DNA from 3 places in the Halomonas sp. LMYGS-3 genome. Region 2 is predicted to be linked to each of the others. Evidence: riboswitches for the same ligand, from Rfam matches in the RefSeq annotation. Region 2 holds a riboswitch; each other region holds the start of a gene.
What was found. A riboswitch is a leader RNA that binds a small molecule or an ion and turns the genes downstream of it on or off. The one in region 2 is predicted to bind thiamine pyrophosphate.

Region 1 (2,181 bases), on a different contig from region 2:
GGCGGCCTCGCTGGTGGGGTTCGTCGGGGTGCTGGTGGTGGTGCGCCCGGGCGGTGACGCCTTCCATCCCGGGGCGCTGGCATTGCTCGGCGCGGCGGTCTTCTATGCGCTGATGATGATCACCGCCCGGCGCTACGGTGGTCGCGAACACCTCTGGGCCATGGTCTTCTACATGACCCTGGTGCCACTGGTGATCACCGCGGTGTTGCTGCCCTGGGTGTGGCAGGCGCCACACGCCTGGCACTGGCTGGGGTTTCTCGGCTCGGGGATCGCCGGGATCGGCGCCACCGCCTTCATCACCCTGGCGTTCCGCTTCGCACCGGCAGCCATCGCCGCCCCCTTCGACTATACCGCCATGCTCTGGGCGGTGCTGCTGGGCTGGTGGTTCTGGGGCGAGATGCCCGATCTCTGGGTCTTCGTCGGCAGTGTGCTGATCATCGGCAGCGGCCTGGCGATCGCCTACCACGATCGCCGCACGACGCTGAAGCGTCGCCCCTCCTCCTGATCGCGGTCAGCGCGGCGGGAAGAAGGCCCGCGCCGCGGCCTCGGGGTCCGGCGTGCCGCAGATCGCCGAGATCACCGCCAGGCCCTGGGCCCCCGCCGCCAGTACCGCAGGGACGTGCTCGGCCTTGAGGCCGCCGATGGCCACCGCGGGCAGGGGGCTCGCGGCGACCAGCGAGGCCAGGCCGTCGACGCCCAGCGGCGTGGCGTGGTCGTGCTTGCTGGGCGTGGCGAATACCGGCCCGAGGCCGAGGTAGTCGAGGGGGCCAGGATCGAGGCGAGCGAGTTGCTCGTGGGTCTGCACCGAGAGGCCGAGTAATGCCCGCTTGCCAAGGACGGCGCGGGCGAGGGCCACGTCACCGTCATCCTGCCCCAGGTGCAGGCCGTCGGCCCCGGCGGCCAGGGCCACCTCGAGGCGGTCGTTGACGATCAGCGGTACGCCGCTGCCGGCCAGGGCGGCCTTGAGGCGGCGTGCCTGGTCGGTCAGCTCGGCGTCGGAGGCGTGCTTGTCGCGCAGTTGCACCAGCGTCACGCCGCCGCGCACGGCGGCAACCACCGTGTCCACCAGCCCGCGGTCGGCGCAGAGGTCGGGGTCGGTGACCAGGTAGAGCGAAAGATCGAGTGGCATGCAGTCCTCCCGGCCGGGAGGTGCAGGCAAGCGGAAGGCAGGCGCTGCACGACTCCCTACGCCGGCATTATCCGGGTCAGGTTCCAAGGGTGCGTCTCAGCCACGGCACTCTGTCGCCGTGGCGCCCCTGTCGTCGACTTCCTACTATCCACACCCGCCTGCCTCCTGTAAAGCGCCCGGGCTCAGGCCGCCTCCTCCCTCACGACCGCGACGCGCTGCTGCTCCCGGTTCCACTTGCCCTGCGGCTTGTCGAGGTACTGGAAGTATTCGTTGGTGAAACTGCCCTGGGTACAGGCATAGCGGTAGAGCACGGTGTCCAGGCTGTGGATGTCCAGCACCCGATTGAACACCCCGGGACCGGTCATGTCGAAGACACCCCTGATCGTGTTCGCCTCGATATTGGTGTTGATCGCCCGGATCACGGCCGCCAGCTCGGGGGTGTGGGGTTCGCTGGCGATGAAGAAGTTGTTGAGGGTGTCGCGCTTGGTGCGGATGAACAGCGACGACCGATCGGGCCCGAGCAGGCGCCCGAGTGGCCACGTCAGGTGGGCGTCGATATCCAGGTAGACGCCGCCATGGGCCTGCAGCACCAGGACCCGCCAGAAGTCCGCCTGGGCGGCGCCGATCTGCAGCCGGGAATAGTTTCTGAAGGTGTGTTCGGAATAGTGCTGCCTGATGAAGTCGGCGCGGGCCTCGGTGATCATGAAGCGATATTCGAAGCCGGGCGCCATGAGGCGGTTGAACAGGTAGTTCAGGTAGACCGGCAGGGTCACGCGGTCGGTGAAGTTGGTCTGCCAGAGGATGCGGGGAATGGCGGTCGGCCGCCGGCTCCGGATCCAGGGGGCGGCCTTGGCCGGCAGGGTGAAGCGCTTGTCGGGGAAGACGAAGTGGAAGGCGTAACACGCGAGCTTGAGCAGGTTGGCAACGAGCTTGATCAAGCGGGTGGTCAGCAGTCTATGCAGCGGCTTCATGGGGATGCCTATGGTGTCGGATTCGAGAGCGGCGCGCAGAGGAATTGCGCCGCGTACCGGCTCCATCGTCCGGGGTGAAGC
Region 2 (2,181 bases):
CGGTGCCGATCGGCACCGGCGAGTTGCGAATGATCCACTCGCGGGTCTCGTGGATGTTCTGCCCGGTGGAGAGGTCCATGATGGTGTCGGCACCCCAGCGGATGCCCCAGGTCATCTTGTCCACTTCCTCCTCGATGGAAGAGGTCACCGCCGAGTTACCCAGGTTGCCGTTGATCTTCACCAGGAAGTTGCGGCCGATGATCATCGGCTCGGACTCCGGGTGGTTGATGTTGTTGGGAATGATGGCACGGCCGGCAGCGACCTCGGCGCGCACGAACTCGGGCGTGATCTCCTCGGGCAGGCGGGCGCCGAAGCCCTGGCCCGGGTGCTGGTGGCCGAGGATGCGTTCGACTTCTTCCGTACCCAGGGCCTGGCGGCGCTGGTTCTCGCGAATGGCGATGAATTCCATCTCCGGCGTGACGATGCCCTGGCGCGCATAGTGCAGCTGGGTGACGTTCTTGCCTGCCTTGGCGCGGCGCGGGGTACGGGTCAGGTCGAAGCGCAGCTGAGCAAGCGTCGGGTCGTTGGCACGGCGCTGGCCGTATTCCGAGGTGGGGCCGTCGAGGAACTCGGTGTCGCCGCGCTCCTCGATCCAGGCGCGGCGCAGTTCGGGGAGGCCGCGGCGCAGGTCATTGGTGGTCTCGGGATCGGTGTAGGGGCCGGAGGTGTCGTAGACCAGCAGCGGCGGGTTCTCCTCGTCCTCGCCGGAGGTGCGGGTCGGTGAGAGCGAGATCTCGCGGAAGGGCACGCGGATATCGGGTCTCGAGCCCTCCACATAGACCTTGCGCGAGCCGGGCAGCGGTTGGATGGCGGCCTCGTCGACCCGGGCGGTCTCGGCGAGGAAGTGGGCGGTCTTGCTCATATGGTGTTCTCCCTTGGGGTGTTGTCACGTCTGGGGTCGTTGTCAGGGAGGACAGCTGGGAGGACAGGGGCAGTGGCTGGCATGGCCGCGCTGCGTGTCGCTTGATCCCTACGCTGGTCCTAGCCAGTTCAGGTTCAACGGGATCCATGCTGTCTCTCCATGGCGAGAGGCATGATCTCAGCCGTCGTCAACGGCACCCCGTCAAGCGTGTGGTCGGGTGATCGCTCGATCACCGGTGTAACGCCCGGGGGGCGGCCTGACCAGGGCCAACGGGCGAGTGGCGATAGGACCAGCGGCGCTAGAATGCGCGATCCAGCCCCATCTGCCAGAAGTCGATCTCCAGTCGGGTGGCATCACGGAACACCGCGCAGAGCTCTTTGAGGCGTGCCGGCGTCACCTCGGCCAGGCGGGCGTCGAGCCAGGCGATCTCGGCGCCCATGGCGGCCTGGAACTCCTCGCCCTCGTACATGGCGATCCAGGCGTCATAGGGGTTGGCCTCACCGCGTACGGTGAAGGCCTGGGCGTTCAGCCAGTTGGCGATCTCGCCATAGCCGACCAGGCAGGGCGCCAGCGCCACGTGCAGGTCGAGCAGGTCGCCGCGGTTGCCGGTGTCGAGCACGTAGCGGGTATAGGCCATCGTCGCCCGCGCCTCGGGCAGTCGGGCGAGTGCCTCCTCACCGATACCCCACTCGCGGCAGTAGCCTACGTGCAGATCGAGCTCCACGTCGAGGATCGCCTTGAGCCCCTCATGGGCCTGGCGCAGGTCGGTCAGGGTGCGGCTCTTGTAGGCGGCCAGGGCGTAGGCCCGGGCGAAGTGGATCAGGAAGAGGTAGTCCTGCTGCAGGTAGTGGCGGAAGGCGTCGGTCTCGAGGGTCCCGTCGCCGAGCCGGCACACGAAATCGTGCTCGACATAGGCGCGCCAGTCGTCATGGCAAGCGGCAGTCAGATCGGTGAAGCGGTAGCCCATCATGCCCCCGGTGATGATGACGATCCGGGGTGCGGGCGGTGGGGAACGAGGGGGTGGGGCGACAGCGACAAGGCCCACCGCCTGATTCCCTACGCCGGTTCGGGCGTGGCGGTGCGGCAAGGCATCGCCACGCTTACCCGGATCAGGTTCCACGGGACCAGCGCTGGTGGTGACCGGGTGGTCAGCCTGCGCCATCTCAGCCGGATTCACCGGCACCCCGTCAAGCGTCGGAGCCAGTCTAGCAGGCTGGCGGCGACTTTCCAGCCCCCCGACTACTGGCGAAGTGCCTCCAATTCGAAGATCAGCGCTACCTCGTCGCCGACCATGCCGTTGTCGACGCCGTAGGTCATGC
Region 3 (2,181 bases), on a different contig from region 2:
CCAGGGCCGGCAGGCCCAGCCAGGCCGGTGCGGCGGAGAGCAGCGCGAAGAAGGGAATCGGCGGCTCGCCCAGCGGCAGGGCGTGCATGGCGGCGAGCATGCCCAGCCCGCCGATGGCCATCACCACCAGCAGGCTGCTGGCCCCGCCCAGCAGCGCCCCGCGTCCCAGTGCACGGTCATCCTCGGCCGCCCAGATACGCTGCCAGTAGCCCTGGTGGAAGAGGTTGGCCGCGGTGACCGCGATCACCAGGGTCAGCGCCACGGAGAGCGCACTGCCGGTGGGAATGGACGGCATCACCGCCCCGGCCGGCATGGGCGGCAGCCACCACCAGGCCACGCCGCCGACCAGCACCAGCAGGGCCAGCAGCAGCCAGGCCTGCCAGCGATCGGTGGCCAGGCTCGCTCTCAGGCCGCCCAGGGTGGTGTAGACCAGGGTAACCACCGCCACACCGAGGATCACCAGCGAAGGCGGCACGTCGGAGAGCAGCGCGGCGATGGCGCCGATGGCGGTCAGCTCGGCGGCCAGGAAGATGGCCATGTAGGCTACGGAAACGAAGGAGACCCAGCGCCGCACCCCGGCGCCATAGCAGGCCTCGGCGAACTCGCCGATGCTGCGCCCTTCCGGCAGGTGGCGTCGGATGGCCGGGCCATAGAGCCCCAGTATCAGAAACGGCAGCGACGAGCCGATGGCGTAGCCGGCCAGGGCCACCGGGCCGACGAAGGCGCCGATCTCCGGCGGGGCGAAGAGGATCCAGGCACCCATGCTGGAGGCCAGGAACGACAAGCCGATGGCCTGCGCACCCTGGGAGTTGCGAGCGGTAACGTAGTCATCGAGCGGACCGTCGGCCCGGCGGGCCCTCAGGCCGAGAACGGCAAAACAGAACAGCGCCGCGCCGAGCACGGCAGACGTCAGGTAGGGCATGTCGCGCTTCCTCCGCCGGTGTGAACCGGATCAGGTTCCAGGGTCGGTGCCATGTGGCGCCCTCTCAGCCCCGACCCGAGCAACGCGGCGGGACTCCCCTGGCGACAGTGGATGTAAACTCGTGAACGAACCTCAAGTTATGGCCACAAGGGCCGACATAACGCTCGACCCACTAGAATGACACAACGCCACCGGATTTCGAACGTCCCCCTCGCAGGAAACCGCTCATGCCGTTTACCGAAGCCAAGGAACACGCCCCCGGGCGCCTGCACGCGATCTTCGCCGATCCCTACTCCGCCTTCGACAACCTGGTCCCCGAACGCTATCTGCACCTGCGCGTGGCCGTCGACGCCCTGATCGGCCGGCCGATGGCCGAAAACCGGTTAACGGTGCGCGTGATCCACGGCTGGGAGAACGGCTACTTCGAGCCCGCCGATCTCAAGCACAGCGACCATCGCGTCGGCTCCCTGAACGACCTGCGCGATGTCGCCACCCGCTATCACCGGGCCTTCGAGGCACAGCAGCCCCTGCCCCGTGACGATGCCTCGCTGCTGGCCGAACCACTGGCCGCCGCCATCGCCGCCGCCGAAGCCCGGGGCCAGGCGCTGGACGGCGAGACCCGCACCAGCCCCGCCCGCTGGCCCACCTTCGCGCGGGGGCTCACGCTCTACACCTTCTTCAAGGTCTATCACCGCCTCACCTATGGCGAGGACGACGCCTACCGCTCTGTCCACTGCGAGACGCCCGATGGCCCCCGCGAGATCCACGAATTCCACCTCGAGGAAGGCGAGTTCGCCGTGGTCACCCCCGCCGATGGCGCGACCGGCGACAGCGTGCTGCTGCTGCACGAGAGCCAACTCGCGCCGGTGCTGCAGCTATTGGAGGAGTGTACAAATCCACACTTTTGATTAGACTGATTTGATGTACTGTTTCAGCTCGAGGTGGGCAGATTGCTGAATAATGACGAGATAATACGACAAGCAGCGTTTTCACGATTGACCAGGATTGTTCAAGAATTTGGATACGATGTGCCCTGGAGAGCGATAGCAGAGCCAGTGCCCATAGGTAATGACTCGTTCCTACTTGCCAACCTAGCACAGGGAATTTTCAAGCCGCGCCAGCTACGGCGCGGAATACTTAGCATTAAAACCGTCATTCGGAAGAATGGCGCATCAAGTAAATATCCCCCGGCAAAGCCGGGGGCTTTATTTTGTTAGCCCCTCAAAGGGGCAAGAATTTGAGCCGCCTGAAGGCGGCCA

Region 1: it holds a riboswitch for thiamine pyrophosphate, as region 2 does, so the genes downstream of both, thiE (thiamine phosphate synthase) here and thiC (phosphomethylpyrimidine synthase ThiC) in region 2, are expected to answer to the same signal.
Region 3: it holds a riboswitch for thiamine pyrophosphate, as region 2 does, so the genes downstream of both, AC5W54_RS15090 (sodium:solute symporter family transporter) here and thiC (phosphomethylpyrimidine synthase ThiC) in region 2, are expected to answer to the same signal.

The regions. Positions count from the first base shown of each region.
Region 1 covers NZ_JCAKFQ010000014.1:2,872-5,052, reverse strand. Annotated here, with positions in the region: gene AC5W54_RS13780 (DMT family transporter) at 1-505, shown strand, start outside; gene thiE (thiamine phosphate synthase) at 512-1,129, opposite strand; TPP riboswitch at 1,166-1,268, opposite strand; gene AC5W54_RS13770 (glycosyltransferase family 32 protein) at 1,312-2,100, opposite strand.
Region 2 covers NZ_JCAKFQ010000018.1:27,675-29,855, forward strand. Annotated here, with positions in the region: gene thiC (phosphomethylpyrimidine synthase ThiC) at 1-862, opposite strand, end outside; TPP riboswitch at 951-1,073, opposite strand; gene tenA (thiaminase II) at 1,161-1,829, opposite strand; TPP riboswitch at 1,898-2,059, opposite strand; gene AC5W54_RS15690 (YceI family protein) at 2,102-2,181, opposite strand, start outside.
Region 3 covers NZ_JCAKFQ010000016.1:93,959-96,139, forward strand. Annotated here, with positions in the region: gene AC5W54_RS15090 (sodium:solute symporter family transporter) at 1-922, opposite strand, end outside; TPP riboswitch at 912-1,032, opposite strand; gene AC5W54_RS15095 (hypothetical protein) at 1,150-1,830, shown strand.